2 regions of the Kitasatospora sp. NPDC004614 genome follow, and region 1 is predicted to be linked to the other one. Evidence: riboswitches for the same ligand, from Rfam matches in the RefSeq annotation. Region 1 holds a riboswitch; the other holds the start of a gene.
What was found. A riboswitch is a leader RNA that binds a small molecule or an ion and turns the genes downstream of it on or off. The one in region 1 is predicted to bind glycine.
Positions count from the first base shown of each region.

Region 2: another riboswitch for glycine. It lies ahead of gcvP (aminomethyl-transferring glycine dehydrogenase); the one in region 1 lies ahead of gcvT (glycine cleavage system aminomethyltransferase GcvT).

Region 1 is NZ_JBIALR010000016.1:98,004-101,403, reverse strand. Features, by position in the region: gene gcvH (glycine cleavage system protein GcvH) at 1-238, opposite strand, end outside; gene gcvT (glycine cleavage system aminomethyltransferase GcvT) at 341-1,459, opposite strand; glycine riboswitch at 1,609-1,713, opposite strand; gene ACFYST_RS27720 (enhanced serine sensitivity protein SseB) at 1,852-2,619, shown strand; gene ACFYST_RS27715 (enhanced serine sensitivity protein SseB C-terminal domain-containing protein) at 2,739-3,400, shown strand, end outside.
Region 2 is NZ_JBIALR010000035.1:13,396-16,795, reverse strand. Features, by position in the region: gene gcvP (aminomethyl-transferring glycine dehydrogenase) at 1-1,633, opposite strand, end outside; glycine riboswitch at 1,852-1,958, opposite strand; gene ACFYST_RS36275 (PRC and DUF2382 domain-containing protein) at 2,112-3,086, shown strand; gene ACFYST_RS36270 (MFS transporter) at 3,243-3,400, shown strand, end outside.

The sequences.
Region 1 (3,400 bases):
CCTCGGTGACCTCGCCGGTGGCGGGGGAGAAGAGGTCGCTGACCGACTTGGTGGACTCGAGCTCGCCACAGGTCTCACCGGCGGTGACGGTGTCACCGACATTGGGGAGCTGGACGTAGACGATGTCGCCGAGGGCGTCGGCCGCGTGCGCGGTGATGCCGATCGTCGACACCCCGTCCACGGCGGCGGTCAGCCACTCGTGCTCCTTGGTGTACTGCAGGTGCGTGGGGTTGCTCATGACGTCATTCTCCAGGATCGCAAGAGGGGCGGGCGCGGCCGTCCGCTGGGCGGACGAACCGGAAACGACTGCTGGGACAGCAGGTGAAGGGCTGAGCGAAGGTCAGCGGGCGCGCTTGTAGAACGGCAGCGCGACGACCTGGACCGGCTCGGCCTTGCCGCGCACGTCCACCGCGACGGTGCTGCCCGGCTCGGCGTGCGCGGCGTCCACGTACGCGATGGCGATCGGCTTGCCCAGGGTCGGGGACGGCGAACCGGAGGTGATCCGGCCGATCACGGCGCCCTCGGCGTCCACCACGGAGTACTCGGCGCGCGGGACGCGGCGGCCCTCGGAGACCAGGCCGACCAGCTTGCGCGGCGCCTTGGCCTCGGCCGCGGCGGCGGCCTCCTCCAGCGCCTTGCGGCCGACGAACTCACCGTTGTTGGTGGTCTTGTCGAAGCGCACCACCCGGCCGAGGCCGGCGTCGAACGGGGTCAGCTCGGTGGACAGCTCGTGCCCGTACAGCGGCATGCCGGCCTCCAGGCGCAGCGTGTCGCGGCAGGACAGGCCGCACGGGACCAGGCCCTCGGCGGTGCCGGCCTCGGTCAGCGCCGTCCACAGGTGCTCGGCGTCGGCGGGGGCGCAGAAGACCTCGAAGCCGTCCTCGCCGGTGTAGCCGGTGCGGGCCAGCCAGACCTGACGGCCCGCCACGGTGGCGGGCAGCAGCGCGTAGTACTTGAGGCCGGGCAGGTCGGCGTCGGTGAGCTTGGCCAGGATGCCGTTGGCCTCCGGGCCCTGGACGGCGAGCAGCGCGTAGGCGTCGCGGTCGTCGCGGACGGTGGCGTCGAAGCCGGCCGCGCGCTCGGTCAGGGCGTCCAGCACCACCTGGGCGTTGGAGGCGTTGGCGACGACCAGGTACTCGTTCTCCGCGGTGCGGTAGACGATCAGGTCGTCCAGGATGCCGCCGTCCTCGCGGCAGATCATGGTGTAGCGGGCGCGCAGCACGCCGAGCGCGGAGATGAAGCCGACCAGCGCGTGGTCGAGCAGCTCGCCGGCCTGCGGGCCGGAGACGGTGATCTCGCCCATGTGCGACAGGTCGAACAGGCCGGCCTTGGTGCGGACCGCGAGGTGCTCCTCGCGCTCGCTGCCGTAGCGCAGCGGCATGTCCCAGCCCGCGAAGTCGGTCATGGTGGCGCCGAGCGAGCGGTGCAGCGCGTCGAGTGCGGTGAGGCGGAGGGACACGGCAGGACTCCCGGGATCTGGAAACGGGCAGGCTGGGGCGAACCTCCCCGTCTGTCGTCGAACCTGAGAGCTTCACCGCCATCCGAAAGGATGGCGGTTTGCACCGTGGGTGGGCGCACGGCACGGCCGTGTCCACTTTCCAGATCTGCCTCGCCCGGGCGGTTAGGGGGCCTGAGAGATTCCGGGGAGGACTTGCTCCTTCGGCGCCGGTCGCGACCTGGTGACGGTCGTTCCGGCTCTCCCGCGCGGGTTCGAGCGGCCGGTATGAAGTTTGGGCGGGCCCATCATGGCATGCCGGGACCCGCTGGTGGGAGTGGGGTTCGGCGGCGGCCGCCGCGGGGGACCCGTGCGCGCCGCTAACCTGATCGCAACCGTGAGTGTGGAGGGGCGAGATGAGCATCCCGCTGGGGCAGGTTCCGGAAGGCGGGAGCTGGCCGGCCAACGAGCTGGAGCAGGTGCTGATGGCGGCCCTGGGCGATCCGGGGGCGACACCCCGGGTGATCGAGGTGCTGGCCCGCAGCCAGGTGTGGATCCCGCTGCCGTCGGGCGCCGATCCGCAGTCCGGCGAACTCGACCTGCCGACCCTCGAACTGGCGGGCGCGCCCTACGTGCCGGTGTACAGCTCGCAGGAGCTGTACCTGCGGCACGTGCCGGGCATCCCGTTCGCGATCGCCCCGATGTGGGAGTTCGCCCGGGGGCTGCCGCTGGGCATCGGCATCGCGGTCAACCCCGAGGCGCCGGTGGGCATCCCGGTGCCGCCGGAGGGCGTGGGTGAGCTGCGGCGAGGGCCGCGCGGCGACCAGTGGGAGGCGCAGGGCGTCACCGAGGGCGCCAGGGTGGCGCTCAAGGAACCCGAGCCGCACCAGGAGCCGCTCGCCTTCCTGGCCGCCGCGACCGGCGAACTCGCCGCGCTGCCGGGCGTGTTGACGGCCCGCCGGGCGCTGGCCCGGGTGGAGGGCGAGTCGACCCTGCTGTACGTCGGCGTCCAGCTGGACCCGGCGGCCCCCGCCGACCCCGGCGACGTCAATCTGGCGCTCGGCCGGGCACTCGGAACCGCGGCGCCGAGCTGGGGCGTCCACCTGGTGCTGCTCGACCTGGTCGCCGACCCGGTGGTGGACTGGATGCTGGGGCGGGTACAGCCCTTCTACGTCAGACCGTGAATCCACCGGATGTCCGGGACGGCGGCATGACGGTTGTCGGGCGCGCCCCATAGGGTTGCCCCGGCACACCGCCGCGCGGTGGACGGGTGGACGAGGGAAGTCGAGAAAGAGGCGACGACGTGACGGGAGCAGCCGACGACCCGGGCGCGATCGAGCGCGCCCTCGCAGCGGTCGCACCGGAGCGCTGGGAGGCGTACGAGGGGCTGTTGCGCGCCCTCGCGGGCGGGCAGGTCTGGATGCTGCTGTGGCACGGCAGCCCGGGCAGCCCGGACGCCCAGTACGGGAACATGGACGTCGGCGGGCACGGCTACGCGCCCTGCGTGACCTCCCCGGGGCAGCTGGCGGCCAGCGGCTGGGCGCGCGGCCACGAGGTGGTGTCGGGGCCGGAGATCGCCGGCTCCCTGTACCGCTCCCGCTGGGGCCTGTGGCTGGACCCGCACCGCCCGGGCGGCGGCATCGGCGTACCGTGGGCCGACCTGCGGCGGATCGCCGTCGGCCTGGACCGGTTGCCGGCCGGGCCGCTGCGGATCTCCGAACCGGCCGGGCAGGCACCGCAGTTCTTCGCCGTGCTGGAGCAACAGGCCGCCGAGGTGCGCCCGTTGCGCTCGCTGCGCCGGGCCTGGGTGCAACCGGTGCTGGGCGAGCCGTACTTGGCGATCGGTCTGGACCTGTACGACACCTCGCCGCCGGCCGTGGAGGCCGCCCGGGCGCTGGTGCAGCGGGCCGCCGCGCACGCCCCCGAGGGGCCGGCCGTGTCGACCGTGATGATGGCCGACGAGTT
Region 2 (3,400 bases), on a different contig from region 1:
TCAGCGTCAGGAAGCCCTCGGCCTGGTCGACCGGCGCGAACGGGTGCAGCTGGCCGAACTCGGGCCAGGTGATCGGCTCCATCTCGGTGGTCGCGTTGAGCTTCATGGTGCAGGAGCCCAGCGGGATCATGCCGCGGTCGAGCGCGTAGTCGCGGTCCGACAGGCGGCGCAGGTAGCGCAGCATGGCGGTCTCGGAGCGGTGGCTGTGGAAGACCGGGTGGGTGAGGTACTCGTCCTCACGCAGCAGCCCGGCGGGCAGCGCGTCCGCGTCCTCAACCACCTCCGCCGTCACACCGAACGCGGCGAACACGGCCGCCAGGTGCTCACGGGTCGTCGTCTCGTCACAGGAGACCGAGACCTGGTCCGCGTCCACCCGGAACACGTTCACGCCACCGGCCAGCGCCGCGGCGACAACCTCGTCCGCACGCCCCGGAACAACAGCGGTCACAGTGTCGAAGAACGCCTCGTGGGCGAGCTCGACGCCGCCCGCGCGCAGGCCGGCGGCGAGCGCGGCGGCGTAGCGGTGGGTGCGGCGGGCGATGTCGGCGAGGCCGGCGGGGCCGTGGTAGACGGCGTACATGGAGGCCATCACGGCGAGCAGCACCTGGGCGGTGCAGATGTTGGAGGTGGCCTTCTCGCGGCGGATGTGCTGCTCGCGGGTCTGCAGGGCCAGCCGGTACGCGCGGTTGCCGTCGGCGTCGACGGAGACGCCGACCAGGCGGCCGGGCAGGTTGCGGGCGTACTCGGCGCGCACGGCGAGGTAGCCGGCGTGCGGGCCGCCGAAGCCCATCGGGACGCCGAAGCGCTGCGAGGTGCCGCAGGCGATGTCGGCGCCGAGCTCGCCGGGCGAGCGCAGCAGGGTGAGGGCGAGCAGGTCGGCGGCGACGGCGACGACCGCGCCGAGCTGGTGGGCCTGCTCGATGACGGGCTTGATGTCCCGCACCGCGCCGGACGCGCCGGGGTACTGGATCAGCATGCCGAAGACGCCGCGTTCGGCGATCTCGGCGGGGATGCCGTTCGACAGGTCCGCGGTGACGACCTCGACGCCGGTCGGTTCGGCGCGGGTCTCGATCACGGCGAGGGTCTGCGGCAGGGTGTCGGCGTCGACCAGGAAGACGCCGCCCTTGACCTTGGTGACGCGCCGCGTCAGGGCCATCGCCTCAGCGGCGGCGGTGCCCTCGTCGAGCAGCGAGGAGCCGGAGGTGGCCAGGCCGGTCAGGTCGGCGACCATGGTCTGGAAGTTGAGCAAGGCCTCCAGGCGGCCCTGGGAGATCTCCGGCTGGTACGGGGTGTACGCGGTGTACCAGGCCGGGTTCTCGAGGACGTTGCGCAGGATGACCGGCGGCGTGAAGGTGCCGTAGTAGCCGAGGCCGATCATCGAGGTGAGGACCTGGTTGCGGCCGGCGAGCTCGCGCAGTTCGGCGAGCACCTGGGCCTCGCTACGGCCGGCGGGCAGGCCGAGCGCGGTGAGGCTGCGGATGGCGTCGGGGACGGCCGCGTCGGACAGTTCGTCCAGCGAGGTGTAGCCGACCTGGGCCAGCATCTTCTGCTGGGCGTCGCTGTCGGGGCCGATGTGGCGGTGCTCGAAGGGGCTGGCCTGCTCAAGCTCGGTGAGCGTCGGCTGGGCGTTCATGGGGGTCAAGCCTCCTGGTCGCGGACCGGCGGTGGGACGCACGCCGGCCGGCCGCTGTGGAAGCGTCCGGGCGTACGAACCCGTCAGCCTCCCCCTCTGTCATCGGTACCTGAGAGCTTCGCGCGCCCGGGGTGGTTCCCGGTCGGCTTGCACCGTCGGCGAGGACAGCGTCCGGCGGCTTCGGTGCCGACGTTCCTGCCCTGCTTTCCAGAGTGACCTGATCCCGTTCGGTACGGATGCCTGAGAGATTCCGGGGAGGGGTTGCTCCTTCGGCGTCCCGCATCCCCGCTTTCCAACGGGTCCGGGACTCTCCCGAGCGGGCTCGGCGGTCGCCGCCCAGGGTACCAGCGCCGACCTGGACGATCACCGCTGCGGCCGCACGATCCGCCCCGGACGGAGGCACCCGGAGTGACACCGTCCGGAACGTGCCTTTTGGTGTGAAACAGCGGCCCGGCACGCTCCTCCGACCGCTCCCCCGATGTTCCCTCAGGAGCAGCAGCTGGAGGACAGCGTGCAGACCGATATCGATCCGCGCGACCTGATCGGACACAAGGCGGTCGACCGGAACGGTGACAAGATCGGCACGGTCGACGAGGTGTACCTGGACGACACCACCGGCGTACCCGAGTGGGCGGCCGTCCGAACCGGAATCTTCGGCCGGGACGCCTTCGTCCCGCTGACCACCAGCGAATTCTCCGGCGACGAGCTGCACGTCCCGTACGACAAGTCGCTGATCAAGGAGTCCCCGGACTTCGGCGTGGGCCAGCACCTCTCCCCCGAACAGGAACTCGAGCTCTACCGCTACTACGGCCTCGACACGGCGAGCCCCGACGAACCCGTCCGTTTCGACCCGGCCCCGGCCGCCGCCGCCTCCCCCGGCCCCGTCCACGGCCCGGACCCCGCGCCGCCCGGCTTCACCGCCCCGCAGGCCGCACCCGAACCGCCGCCCCGCCCCGCCGAGCCGCCGACCGCCCGGGCGGACCGGGCGGACCGGGGGGACCAGGGGGACCGGCAGAAGCCGGTGGAGATCACCTGCCGCGAGGAGCGCCTGGACATCACCACCCAGTGGCACAACATCGGCACCACCCGGCTGCGCAAGTACGTGACCACCGAGGCGGTCGTGCGACGGGTGCCAGTGGTGCGCGAGCGCGTGCGGGTGGAGCGGATCCCGGTGTCGGAGGCGGAGCGGGCGGCGCTGAGCGACCAGGAGATCGCCGAGGCGGTGGAGGAGGTCACGCTGCGCGAGGAGCGCCCGGTGGTCCGCAAGTACCTGGTACCAGTGGAGCGGGTGCGGCTGGTGGTCGAGCAGTACACCGAGGAGCAGGTGGTCCGCGAGGAGCTGCGCCGCGAGCAGGTGGAGGTGCACGGCGCGAACACCGGCGCGGACGGCGAGGCCTCGCAGCGGCAGCCGTGGGACTCTCATCCGCAGTCCCCGGCGACCTCTCCGGTCTGACGATTCGACAACTCCCGGCCCCGGTCCGCCTCCGCGGACCGGGGCTTCGACTTTGCCAAAGTTTCACCTTTCGATATTTGACATAGTGAAGCATCTCCCGACATCGTTGCTTCAGTTCCTGCACTATCGCCGCCTGAAGCAACCCGGAGGATTCCCGTGAGTGAGGCACCACAGCCCACCGCCGCGGCCGCCAAGCCCACAAGCGCCAGGGTTCTGCCCGCGCTGATCCTCGCCATGCTGGCCTACAGCGTGGTGCAGACCGCGGTCGTCCCGATCCTTCCGAGCCTGGCCGCCGAGTTGAAGGTGTCGGGCTC